4 regions of the Lysinibacillus sp. UGB7 genome follow, and region 3 is predicted to be linked to each of the others. Evidence: riboswitches for the same ligand, from Rfam matches in the RefSeq annotation. Region 3 holds a riboswitch; each other region holds the start of a gene.

Region 1 (3,222 bases), on a different contig from region 3:
TTCACACGTTTGAAATATTTAAACAAGCGCTCATTTGGGTGCGCGTTAGCTTTGTACTCTTCAATAATGTCTGTAATAAGTGGCATAAGTTGTTCAGGTTCTAAGCCTTCTACAACAGGTTGTGCAGCATGCGCTGTACGCCCAACTGGTTTAGCGCCGATAAAGACATCAAATTTACTTTTACGATAGACGATACCAATATCATCAAACACTGCACGGTAGCATGCCATACCACAGCCGTTAAAGCCGATGTTTAGCGTTTTGGGTAAAGACAAACCACCTAGCTTTTCTTGAATTTCCTCAGCATATGGAATAGAATCTGCTTTCTCTCCATAACAAAAATCACATGCTTTTAATGACAGTACATCACCAATAGGGGCTAACAAAAAACCCACTTCACGTAATTTTGTTGTTATCTTATCGGGTTCTGCCGTTGGAATTTTCAAATGGATTTGATGATCAGGTGTATATTCCATCGTTCCTTCTTCTCCGACAACTTGTGCTAACGCCGTCATTTGCTGCGGCGTGAAAAACTTATTGGCCACCCCTGGACTTACGGCTAATTCAAAAATGGTTTCAATTTTTTGTTGTACAAGCTTAGGTGTTGCATGCCCTGCACTTGTGCCCTTTACCATTGCAAGAGCTGTTGCAGCCATTTCAAGTGATGATTTTTTTAGCGTTGCCATAGGCGTTATCGCTATACTGGGCTTGCTACGTCCTGCATTCGGGTCAGCCTCAAAATCAGCACGCGCTGTTCCTGTTTGTTGATTCATCGCCCATGGTTCATTTTCTTCTTTCAGACGCTGATGTGGACGTAGTGGCTGTTTTTCTTCTCCAAGTGTATATTTACGTTGGTAGCCACGTGGTGTAATCATTTTATTGTCATAGAAAAATGTAGATGAATTTCCGATAATGACCGTTGTGAGCATCCCAATATCATGTTCAAGCATCTCAGCTAATGTTGTCATGGTAATTTCCTGGCGATCACGATAGGCACTTTTCACGAGTCCCACTGGGGTATCTGGAGATCGGTATTCTAGTAAAATGCGTTGTGCTTCTACGATTTGACGTGTACGTCGACCACTTTTCGGGTTGTAAAGTGCAATCACAAAATCGGCCATCGCTGCAGCTTCCACACGTTTGGCAATTAGATTCCATGGCGTTAAATGGTCACTTAAACTAATTGTGCAGGAGTCATGCATAATCGGCGCACCTAGTAAACTCGCACATGAATTAATAGCAGAAATACCAGGAACAATCTCTACTTCAACACCTGTTGCTTCTGTCCAACCAAGCTCAATCAATACCTCATAGACAAGCCCAGCCATCCCGTACACACCTGAGTCACCACTGGAAATGACAGACACGATATTACCTGCCTCTGCCTGCCGCACAGCTTCCTGCGCTCTGGAAACTTCTTCGGTCATTCCTGTACTAACAATCGACTTGGCCGTCACTAAATCTTGAATGAGCTCAACATACGTTTTATAGCCGATGATAAAATCACTCTGTTGTAACGCCTCCACAGCTCGCGTTGTAATATGTTTAAAATCACCGGGGCCAAAGCCCACAACAAAAATCTTACCTTTTTGCGCCATTTCGTTACCCCTCTTTCACCTTTTCAATACCTTTTATAGCTGTTGTTTGTGCTGTACGCTGTAACGTACCTTCACGAAGTGTGAACACATGTTCACTATGTAAAGTCTCGTGGTGTAAGTCTTGCACGAGCGCCCTCGCATGCTCTGTCGTTGGCACACGATACCAATTTCCTTGTGGATAAGCGATGACAACACAAGCATCCTTACACCTGCCGTTACAGCGTGTTCTTGTCGTATGTATTTCCTTATCGAGTGCTTGTACCTGTATTTCATCACGTATTGCTTGGGTAATTTCCTCGCCATCTTTTTTCATACAGCTACTGCCATTGCAAATAAAAAGATGCGTTTTCATTCCTTCTAAGTTCCAAGTTGTCATTGTGTTGCTCCCCTCATTTGCTTTTAGGAAAAAGAAAAGACCTTCACTCTAAACGAAGAGTAAAGGTCTTGTAGAAGCCAAATAAAAACGAATATATAGGTACTCGCTCTCGCTTCAACTTCTCCCTCCGAAAAGTTTGCATGCCATCAACTAAGCAGGTTTCCTGACTTAAGCTTCTTCTTACTTTCGCACCTTCCCAGTTATACTAGTGGCTTTTACGATTTCATCAGCTATTACAGTAGCGGGGGCTGTATCGGATTCACACCGATTTCCCTATTATCTCGAATACTATCGAGCACTTATAGATGTATTTATATGAAATTTTAATTGTATAAAACGTAATAGAAAACTGTTTCTATCATAGCTTATTATTTATAAATTTCAACAATTCTTTTTTAATTTGTGAAATTTTTAGTAAAATTTCAACAAATATTTCAGGCAAAAATGTGGTTTTGCCCTTTAATTTATCATAATTTTCTATATTGAAGCTCAATTAAAAAAATTTTAATAAAAAGAGATAGCTTATTTATGGAAAATTATGTTACACTTTGTCGTGAAATCTCACAACTTCATCTTTTTCGGTGCGAAGTGTCTACATTTCGCTTAAAAGGGAAGCCGGTTCAAGTCCGGCGCGGTCCCGCCACTGTACTAGGGAGTTTTATAGATAAATGTCACTGTCCAAAGGATGGGAAGGCCTATAAAATGTCGAACTAAAGCCAGGAGACCTGCCGAAAAACACGTGATCGTTTCAACCTACGAGGATAGGTGTGCGGCTTGGCAGATTAACATTCTATTTGCTTTTTCAGCTATGCACTTTTCCTATATCGGAGAAGTGCTTTTTTTTATTGCGCACGCTACATTCGACATTTTATTTTAAGGAGGAGCCATTTTGAAATTTTCTTGTTGGAAGCTTAGTTATTTCTTACTGGCATTTTTACTCGTGCCAAATCGAGCATTTGCCATGCACATCATGGAAGGATTTTTGCCAATTGAATGGGCGATTTTCTGGTGGGTCGTCTCGATCCCATTTATTATTTTAGGATTACGTTCGATCCGTAAAACAATCGATGAAAACCCTGAAACAAAAATGATTCTCGGTCTTTCAGGTGCTTTTGCATTCGTTTTATCAGCACTGAAAATTCCATCGGTTACAGGAAGTTGTTCGCACCCAACTGGTGTTGGCCTCGGAACTGTATTATTTGGTCCATTAGCGATGAGCGTCATTGGAACGATCGTCTTATTATTCCA
Region 2 (3,222 bases), on a different contig from region 3:
AAGAATCCTCCGCTCATTGGAGTACCGCTTAATCTCAGTCCTATCTTAACAATTTGTAAGCCTACCTGCAAAACTTGCCTATTGTTTCTAAAGGCAAGATGCGCTAAGCTAATGTGCGAACTTGTTTCATAAAAAGTGTTTAACTACTGAATTTGGCTGCAAAATTCATAGATTCTGTAGCATTTGACAGGAGTCTTTACCTTTATTGCTAAAGTTTATTATATGTTAGAAGGGGTGAAAGGGATGGCTTGGGAGGTTTTTAGTATCATTGGGACAATTGCCTTCGCTATTTCCGGGGCAATAATTGCGATGGAGGAAGAATACGATTTATTCGGCGTCTATATACTTGGTATTGTTACAGCATTTGGTGGGGGTGCCATTCGAAATTTACTTATTGGCTTGCCTGTGACAACACTGTGGGGACAGGATATGATGTTTCAAATTGCCTTAGCGGCGATTACAATATTTTTCATATTTCCGCACCATCTTATTCAGCATTGGCATCGCTGGGGCAACTTCACAGATGCCATCGGCTTGTCGGCATTTGCGATTCAAGGCGCACTATATGCTGTCAAACTCGACATGCCCATTAGTGCAGTCATCGTTGCCGCTGTGTTAACCGGTTCAGGTGGTGGGATTGTTCGTGATATGTTAGCTAGACGTAAGCCACTCGTACTTCGCGATGAAATCTACGGGGTATGGGCAGCACTTGCGGGACTTATTATTGGACTCGAATTATTATCGGGGGATATCTTTTTATATGTATTATTTGGTGTGATTACCGTTTTACGTATTCTTTCTTATATGAAGAAATGGCGCTTGCCTTTGCGGAAGTTGAATCGGGCATAGTCAAGCTTCTTTCTCATTAAATAACAACAAGCCCAAAAAGTTGTGACTATTATTTGGGCTTGTTTTCCTATACTTTCTTAAAAACACAACGTATAACATAAGCTCTATGCTTGTTGAAAATGGGACTACTCTTACAAGCACTTGCTGTATCTCTTTCTTTTGAAAAACTAAAATTACTTTTCTAACAGCATCATAGATTCCTCTAATGTAGCCATGTTTTTCATCATGGAGCAAGCTGCATCCAAAATAGGTAACGCCAATGCTGCACCTGAGCCTTCTCCCAAGCGCATATTCATATGTAGCATCGGTTCAACTCCAAGCAATTCGGCTGCAATTTTTGCCCCTGGTTCTTCGGAGGTATGAGAAGGGATGATATAGTCTTTTACTTTTGGTTCAAGTTCGTAGGCAATCAGGGCAGCAATAGTAGAAATAAAGCCATCAATGACCACAGGTATACGATTTGCAGCGGCTGCAAGGACGACGCCAGCCATTGCGCCTATTTCTAAACCACCAACTTTTGCAAGAATATCAATAACATCATTGCGATTTGGTTTGTTTAAGGCGATGGCATTTTGAATGACCGCTATTTTATGCTCAATCCCACCTGCTCCAACGCCTGCACCGAAACCTGTCACTTCAAGCGGATTACACGCATGCAGAACCGATAAGATTGCAGCACTCGGTGTTGTATTACCAATTCCCATTTCACCTGTCCCGAGTAGATTTGCTCCACTTCTTATTTCCCCCGTAGCTACTTCAATTCCTACTTCAATAGATTGAATGGCTTGTTCCCTTGTCATGGCAGGGCCTTTTGCCATATTATCCGTCCCATATTTAATTTTTTTCATGATGACACCCGCATCAAGTGGGATATCTTCTTTTACGCCAACGTCTACTGTGACAATTTTTGCATTTGTAATTTTTGCGATAGCACAAACACCTGTTAAGCCTTTAGGAAAATTTAATGTTTGAAAGACCGTCACATTTTGTGGGTTTGACGTCACCCCCTCATCACAAACGCCGTGATCTGCCGCACAGACAATAATGGCTTTATTATCAATCTGTGGCAATAAATTTCCCGTAATACCTGATAGCTGCACAGCAAGAGACTCCAGTTTACCTAAGCTCCCAGGTGGCTTGCTAAGGGCATCTATTCGTTCTCTCGCTGTCCACATCATCTTGTTGTCAACATGTTGAATGTTTTGAATCGTTTGTTGTAATAATTGCATGAAAATTTCCCCTTTCCTGTTTGCCCTATTACTAAGTGGAATAACAAGCAGGTTTACATTTATATCCCCTTGTTTGAATAAAGAAAAAAACAAAAAGCCTGTAGTTTATTCATAACAAATAAACTACAGACTTTTCCATCGTCTATATAATAATCCGAAGTCAATTAGGCAGGTCTCCTGGCTCAAGTTCAACATTTCATAGAACCTTCCCAGACCATGCTAGTGGTATTCTCTATGAAACTCCCTTTTACAGTGGTGGGACCGCTAAAGTTTTTCACTTTATTCCCTATTCTCCCGCAATGGGCACCTAATACTTGTATGCAACTACTTTAAATCTACGACAAAGTAGTTTTTGTGTCAATTATTTAAATGTTTGCTAGATGAATCAATGTCATCATTCACTTTCATATCAATAAAGGCGAATATTATGAAAGAAAATAAAGTAATTGTTCCTATCACATAGGTATATTCCGCTACAGGCGGACACTTTCCGCGGGCAAGCACCGAGCCGCTTCCTTCGTTACGCTCAGTCTAGGGTCTCGGTTTGCTTGCTTTTTCCCGCTGGAGTCGCCGCCTTACGCTCCTACCAAAATGTTCGTGTTTCTTTTTATGAAAACTATTTACGAAATTAATTCAAATGATAGTCATAAAAAATTTAGTCAATTGAACGAACGTGAGAACGTATCCGACATAAGTAAAATTGATACAATCGAGAATTCAAATAATGAAGTGGACCCCATCGTGATGTTACTTTTTACTTTATAAAATGGACTATGAATCCACTGTTGGGTATCTGCTTAGTGTGCGTGTGGCGCTCTTTTGGGATGAATGGTGCTACTACACATTTTTTAGCGTGATACATCCTACTTTACTTTTATTACCTTCTCAGGGGAGGTCGAACATAAGATTAGTATCTCTAAAAATTGAAGAAAATAATACTTTAGATTTCCACCGACTAATTTGTATAAGATAAACACAAAACCCTCGCTTAAACGAGGGTTCCAATCAACACTTATTTAAATTCTAACTCACCATCATAAGCAAGCATGCCACCCTCAAGGTTTGTTACGTTAAAGCCTCGATCTTCTAGAAATGCGCAGGCATTTGCAGATCTTGCGCCAGCTTTACAAACCAAGATATAGGG
Region 3 (3,222 bases):
TATAATATAGTTGCTTTTTCAATTGACCCAGAAGTGGATACGCCCGAAGTATTAGCAGATTATTTAGCACATTATAATGTGCCAGATGAGTCGAAATGGAATCTTCTTACAGGTTATGCACAGTCATATATTGAGCAATTTGCCCAAAAATCAACGAAAATATGGGTGAAGGATGATCCGAACAGCGACCAAGTTATCCATGGATCTCAATTTTTCTTAGTGGATAAAGATGGCGTTCTCGTGAAAATGTATAACGGTTATTCTGAGGATGAAGATGTACCAATCGATACAATCGCTGGGGATATCGAAACATATATTGAAGAAAACTTATAACAGAAAGCTAGTGCTATTGTAAAGTAGCACTAGCTTTTTTTGTACGCGCTAAAGGAAATTTAGTGTTTCGTGGATAATCTGATGACTTCCGCGTGGTATTCGTTGTCGAAAGTGACCTATAAAAATGAGTAACTGGAAAAGGTGTTCCGCTAAAAGGTTGAGTGGGAAATTTTCCTGAAATCGCATTCTGCTTCATTCGTCCTTCGTTTATAATTGTAGAGGTAAGAGCAACGTTACAGTTTAAGGCGAAGGGGAGATGTTGTTGTATGACTATGGGTGAAACATATTTAAAAGTTGTACTCGAAAGATTTACACGTGTCAAAGTGGATGGCGATAAAACACTCGCACAATTAAACAATGAGCAATTGCATTGGGCTTTTAATGAAGATTCGAATAGCATTGCCGTCATTGTCAAACATGTTAGTGGGAATATGATTTCCAGATGGACGGATTTTTTAACAACGGATGGTGAGAAAACTACAAGGAATCGTGATGATGAATTTAATGATAGTTTGGACTCAAAAGAAGTGATATTAGCGACGTGGGAAAAAGGCTGGCAAGTGTTTCTGGATGCACTACAGGGGGTAACAGAAGCTGATTTATTAAGGTCAGTGACGATTAGAGGACAGCAACATACGGTCATAGATGCCATTGAAAGACAAATGGCACATTACGCTTCACATGTTGGTCAAATTGTCTATATTGCTAAGCAAATTAAGGGCGACGAATGGAAAACGTTAAGTATTCCACGAGGACAATCTCAAGCTTTCACAGATGCGATGTTGAAAGAACATCAAAAATAGCAAGGAGCCGCCTCACGGGAGTGTTGGCGGCTTTTTTCAAAAATAATAATCAAAACTTCAAAACTTTATTATATTCAGAAAATAAAATTGACGACGGAAATTGAGCATGTTATGTTTATTACTAATTTAATATCTAACATTACAAGTTTGTGTGAAGAATATCCACATGATTAAAAGGAAAATGGGTGTAAATCCCATGCTGTCCCGCAGCTGTAAATGAGGAGTTTAGTTTCAAGTATTACTGAGTATGCTTTTATAATGTACTTGGGAAGGTGAAGCAAGATGACGATTCATAAGCCAGTATGCCTGCTTGTAATAAGATTCATTGGAGATCTACGAAAGATAGGGAGATGGATGGAGAGCCTTTTTATAGCGAGTTTTTCTGTCCTTATTCTACTGGAATAAGGTTTTTTTTATGCCTTTTTCTATCTGGAGATAATGTATTCTTGAAGGTGGTGTAAATGAAGGAAAACCAATTATATGATGTTTGGTGGAAGGAGCCAAATGGCGGCGAAGCAACAATGGAAGAAGAGCATGGGCTTTGACATTGGGAAAAAGTACTGGAGATGATACTTGAGAGCGACTTAACGAACAAGTCGATATTAGATTTTGGCTGTAATCAAGGGGGAGTTTTAAGATATTTGTATCGGGAACGACCTTTTGCTCAAGTGATTTAGCGATCGATTCCATAGCTGTTGCCAATGCTCGTAAAGCCGATTTGCCCCTTAGCTATTTTGCTACAACGAGTATTGCACAATTCTCACAAAAATTTAATATTGCCACCAGCATATCCGTTATTTATTTAATAAGCGATTTAGCAGCACATGCAAAAGAAATAAAAGCAGCCTTAAAGCCAGAGGGTGTCTATATTGCAACATTTTCAGACTATCGGAACAATCCGAGTATGAAAAATATTGAGAAAATCATTCGTCAATTTGGCACGACTAAAATGAATTTACATATGTTAGATGACATCGCATCCGCATTTTTTGCCGAAGGGTTTGATGTGGAAGTAAGGCGCATGTTACCAAGCGGGTATATCCCACTCGATAAAAATGAGCGATGGTTTTTAACAACAGAGGATCGGCTACATTTCGAATATGAAGAAGCTTTTATGTTTCGCATGGTAGCACCAAGAAAATAGATTGGGAGCAATGATTATGAGTATAAAAAAGAATATATACCCATTGATGTTAGCGCTGATTATGATCGTATTAGTAGGCTGTTCTAGTGCTAATGATAGTGATGGGAAAACACAAAATGCCACAAAAAATGATGACAAGATGTTGACCATCGGATGGCCTTTAGATATAGGGCCATTAAATCCACATACTTATTTACCGAACCAAATGACTGCGCAGGTAATGGTCTATGAATCATTAGTGGAATATAACGATGATGGGACAGTCTCTCCAAAATTAGCGGAAAGCTGGGATATTTCAGAAGATAAAACAGCGTATGTATTTCATCTAAGAAAAGATGTAAAATATTCAGATGGAACTGCATTTAATGCTGATAATGTGATTCGCAATTTTGATGCTGTTTTAGCAAATCGAGACATGCATTCTTGGATGGGGATGGTCAACCACATTAAAGAAGTTGTCAAAGAGGATGATTTTACAGTCCGTCTACAGTTAGATGAACCCTATTATCCAGTGTTAAATGAATTGGCCTTTGTTCGTCCGTTCCGTTTTTTAGGGGATAATGGATTTCCAAAAAAGGACGCTACATATGAAAGCATACAAGCACCTGTTGGAACAGGTCCATGGGTGTTAACAGATTATAAAAAGGATGAATATGCGCTTTTTAGTCGCAACGAAAATTATTGGGGTGAAAAGCCGTTGGTAGATCAAGTGAAGGTGAAAATTATTCCTGATTCTGAATCTATCTCACTTGCCTTTGAAAATGAAGAATTAGACTTAATCTATGGTCGCGGTATTATTAGTTTAGATAACTATTCTTTCTTGAAAGATAGCGGCAAATATAATACGGCTATTTCAGAGCCACTATCAACACGTGCTTTATTATTCAACACACAATCTGGCCCTTTAGCAGAATTAAATGTGCGCCAAGCCATACAATATGC
Region 4 (3,222 bases), on a different contig from region 3:
AATCGAATAATACAGGAGTTTCCTGACTAACAACAGCTAGATTTTTTGCAATAGTTTTACTCGTTTGCTTCAAAATGTCTTTCTCGTTCAGTAAAACCGTTCCACTTTCTGGCTTTAATAGACGATACATATTTTTTAAAAGTGTTGATTTTCCACTGCCATTGGGACCAATTAAGCCGACAAATTGCTTTTCTTTTATTTGAATGCTCACCTCATGTAAAATACGCTGATCATGAATGGAGAATGATACTTGTTTCGCTTCTAATGTCATATGTTTTAGTCTCCTTCACCGAAAGAATAATTGTTACGACGCAGTAACCAAATGAAAAATGGCCCTCCACAAAATGCAGTAATAATACCAATTGGCATTTCCTCTGGCGCAATTAGTATTCGTGCAAGCGCATCTGCCCAAACTAAGAAAATCGCTCCTAATAAAGCACTAATGGGGATAACATATTTATAATTTGAACCTATAATTAACCGGACAATATGTGGAATAATCAAGCCAACAAACCCAATCGAGCCACTTACAGCAACAAGTACGCCTGTAAGTAGAGATACAAGAACAACAAGTTGTATTCGGAATTGTTGTAGATTAACACCTAATGTTACTGCTGCCTCTTCTCCAAGTAGAAGCAAATTCAAATTCCGATAATGGAGCCAAAGCAAGGCAAAGACAACGACAAAAATAATTGTTGGGATGAGTAGATTATTCCATTTAGCACCTGCTAGACTCCCTAGCATCCAGTACATTACTGCTTTCATGCCACCCTCTTGCTTCGACATCATTAATATAAAATTCGAAGTGGCTGATAAAATAAATGATACGGCCATTCCTGCTAGTAACAAGCGAAAGATAGAAATTCGCCCACCTACACGTGATAAGAAAAACACTAATACAATCGCTAGTAAAGAGCCTAAAAACGCAGCGATAGAAAGTGCGTATATGCCTAAAAATGAAAAGGCGCCTAAAATTATGACCGCCGTAGCCCCAACTGTTGCACCAGATGAAACCCCTAAAATATACGGATCCGCAATTGAATTACGAACGAGTGCTTGGATGGCAGCACCAGCAATAGCTAATCCTCCCCCAACGATTGCGGCAAGTAAAACACGTGGCACACGAATTTGCCAAATAATAATTTCTTGTGAGCGACTCCAATCTTGCTCTATCCAATTTTGGACAAGTGGAATTTTTGAAAGGATAACTTTCCAAACATACAACGGTGTTATAGAAACGGAACCAATCATGATGGCGAAAGTAATTGAAATGAATAGCAATAGGAGAAGCAGGATAGAAAGTAAGATAAATTTATTCTTTGGGAACAGGTACTGTTTCTTCATCTGTTTATTAACTCCTAGTCAAAAATGATAGATGTGAAGCAATAAAAAAAGGTATTCTACGCAAAAAATTTGCATAGAAATACCCTCGAATAAACAAAAGTAAGAAATGTATCCTTCAATTGTCCGTAATTGCTTGCATCCTCGTGGGCATTACAGGTAACAACTAATTGGCAGGTCTCCTGGCTTCGATTCATCATTGCTATGACAGCCTTCCCATTTAAAAAACAGTGGCTTATATATCATAGAATTCCTCGTTACAGTTGCGGGACAGCACCGGATTTACACCGATTTCCCTTTTAAGTGACGCTTTAAAAGGCATCACACCAATAGTATCTGAAATATTAAAATTATGACGATTCTAACATACATAATTATAGTAGTCTATACATATTTTATCTTTTTACCATATCTAAACCATGTATCTCCTCGCTAAACAGGGAATTTTACGTTAACTTAATTTATTTATAAAGTTGACACAAAGTTTTTATTTTCTTAAAATATCACTAACAACTTTACTAAAAAGAGGAGATATTATGACAACAGTAGCTGAACATGGACATCATAAATTAAGAACAGTCGACCTGGCCTACATTGGCTTATTTTCTACATTGATGATGATTGGTGCAAATATTACTTCCTTTGCACCTTTCATGGTAGTTGGAAGCGTGCCTATCACATTACAGACGTTTTTTGCTATTTTAGCAGGACTTATTCTTGGTAGTAGAAAAGGAGCGCTCGCCTGTACCGTCTATATGTGTATCGGTTTAGCAGGGGCACCTGTATTTGCTCGTTTCGGAGGGGGTTTTGGACAAATTTTAAGCCCGACATTCGGCTTTATCGTAACTTTTATTTTAGCAGCCTTTATCGCAGGGCTTATAATAGAAAAAAGTGCTACGAAAAAAAGCTATGTCATAGCCGCACTAAGTGCAATGACCATTAATTATTTACTTGGTACAAACTGGATGTATTTTGCTTATAAACTATGGGCTAGTGCACCTGAAGGATTCACCTATAAAATGGCATGGCTTTGGATGATGCCACCATTGCCAAAGGATATTATCTTAGCCGTATTCGCTGGTATTTTCGCATATCGTGTGGAAAAAGTGCTGAAAATTATTGCGGTGAAATAATACGAAACCTATTTTGATAAAAACTCCACTCAATAACTTTAGAGAGTGGAGTTTCAGACTATAGACATACTCAAAGTTGAGTTTTTACAGTAAGTCTTATTTTTTAAAAAATAGAAGTTTCTATAAGAACCCGTTGATTTTCGCTACGGCGGACGCTTTTCGCGGGCATGGCTTCAGTCCATCATTTATTTCAACAAAGTGACAAGTAACAAATCTATGCACGATGTAAAGAGACGATTGAACGCGTATGTGCGGATGCGAAGAAAAGTATGGTATGCGTTGGACAACCTTTCGAAGGATTAAAAAATTGTCCATGCAGGCGGTACTTACTTTTACTGCTATGGATTTGAAGAAGCTAGTTTATGGTCATAGCAAAGTTCTAAAGTGGCAGAAGTTGGTTAAACGTAGCGTAATACTGTCGTTAATAGTGGCTATTTGTAACTACTATTTCTGATAAAGCTTCAAAAGGTATTCGGAATGTGATCATTCCGAATACCTTTTGTCGTCAATCTGAAACTCCACTCTAGAGTGGAACTTTACTATTTATAAAATAGATATGATATGCAGTCTTCATCCATAATTTCTGCACATTTATTTGCTACATTTACGGCAAATGAAGAAGGAGGAATTGGCTTTGAAACTACAAAAAAAATGGCGTGTAGGCTTACTGACGGTAGTTGCCGTTCTGGTATTATCCGCGTGCTCAGAAAATACAGCCGATACAAAAAAAGAAAGCAAGGCTGAACAA

What was found. Region 3 has a riboswitch for cobalamin ahead of ACOMCU_RS09010 (hypothetical protein). Riboswitches for the same ligand answer to the same signal wherever they lie in the genome.
Region 1: another riboswitch for cobalamin. It lies ahead of ACOMCU_RS09680 ((2Fe-2S) ferredoxin domain-containing protein); the one in region 3 lies ahead of ACOMCU_RS09010 (hypothetical protein).
Region 2: another riboswitch for cobalamin. It lies ahead of cobT (nicotinate-nucleotide--dimethylbenzimidazole phosphoribosyltransferase); the one in region 3 lies ahead of ACOMCU_RS09010 (hypothetical protein).
Region 4: another riboswitch for cobalamin. It lies ahead of ACOMCU_RS23415 (FecCD family ABC transporter permease); the one in region 3 lies ahead of ACOMCU_RS09010 (hypothetical protein).

What each region holds. Positions count from the first base shown of each region.
Region 1 covers NZ_JBMGUV010000008.1:134,851-138,072, reverse strand. Annotated here, with positions in the region: gene cobJ (precorrin-3B C(17)-methyltransferase) at 1-1,598, opposite strand, end outside; gene ACOMCU_RS09680 ((2Fe-2S) ferredoxin domain-containing protein) at 1,603-1,974, opposite strand; cobalamin riboswitch at 2,110-2,292, opposite strand; cobalamin riboswitch at 2,537-2,722, shown strand; gene ACOMCU_RS09675 (energy-coupling factor ABC transporter permease) at 2,864-3,222, shown strand, end outside.
Region 2 covers NZ_JBMGUV010000040.1:25,591-28,812, reverse strand. Annotated here, with positions in the region: gene ACOMCU_RS24210 (trimeric intracellular cation channel family protein) at 244-849, shown strand; gene cobT (nicotinate-nucleotide--dimethylbenzimidazole phosphoribosyltransferase) at 1,023-2,078, opposite strand; cobalamin riboswitch at 2,228-2,404, opposite strand; gene ACOMCU_RS24200 (rhodanese-like domain-containing protein) at 3,091-3,222, opposite strand, start outside.
Region 3 covers NZ_JBMGUV010000007.1:182,268-185,489, forward strand. Annotated here, with positions in the region: gene ACOMCU_RS09000 (SCO family protein) at 1-333, shown strand, start outside; gene ACOMCU_RS09005 (DUF1572 family protein) at 600-1,136, shown strand; cobalamin riboswitch at 1,263-1,465, shown strand; gene ACOMCU_RS09010 (hypothetical protein) at 1,855-2,280, shown strand; gene nikA (nickel ABC transporter substrate-binding protein) at 2,297-3,222, shown strand, end outside.
Region 4 covers NZ_JBMGUV010000037.1:853-4,074, reverse strand. Annotated here, with positions in the region: gene ACOMCU_RS23420 (ABC transporter ATP-binding protein) at 1-271, opposite strand, end outside; gene ACOMCU_RS23415 (FecCD family ABC transporter permease) at 277-1,344, opposite strand; cobalamin riboswitch at 1,496-1,687, opposite strand; gene ACOMCU_RS23410 (biotin transporter BioY) at 1,878-2,474, shown strand; partial or broken gene ACOMCU_RS23405 (transposase) at 2,684-2,928, shown strand; gene ACOMCU_RS23400 (YdhK family protein) at 3,109-3,222, shown strand, end outside.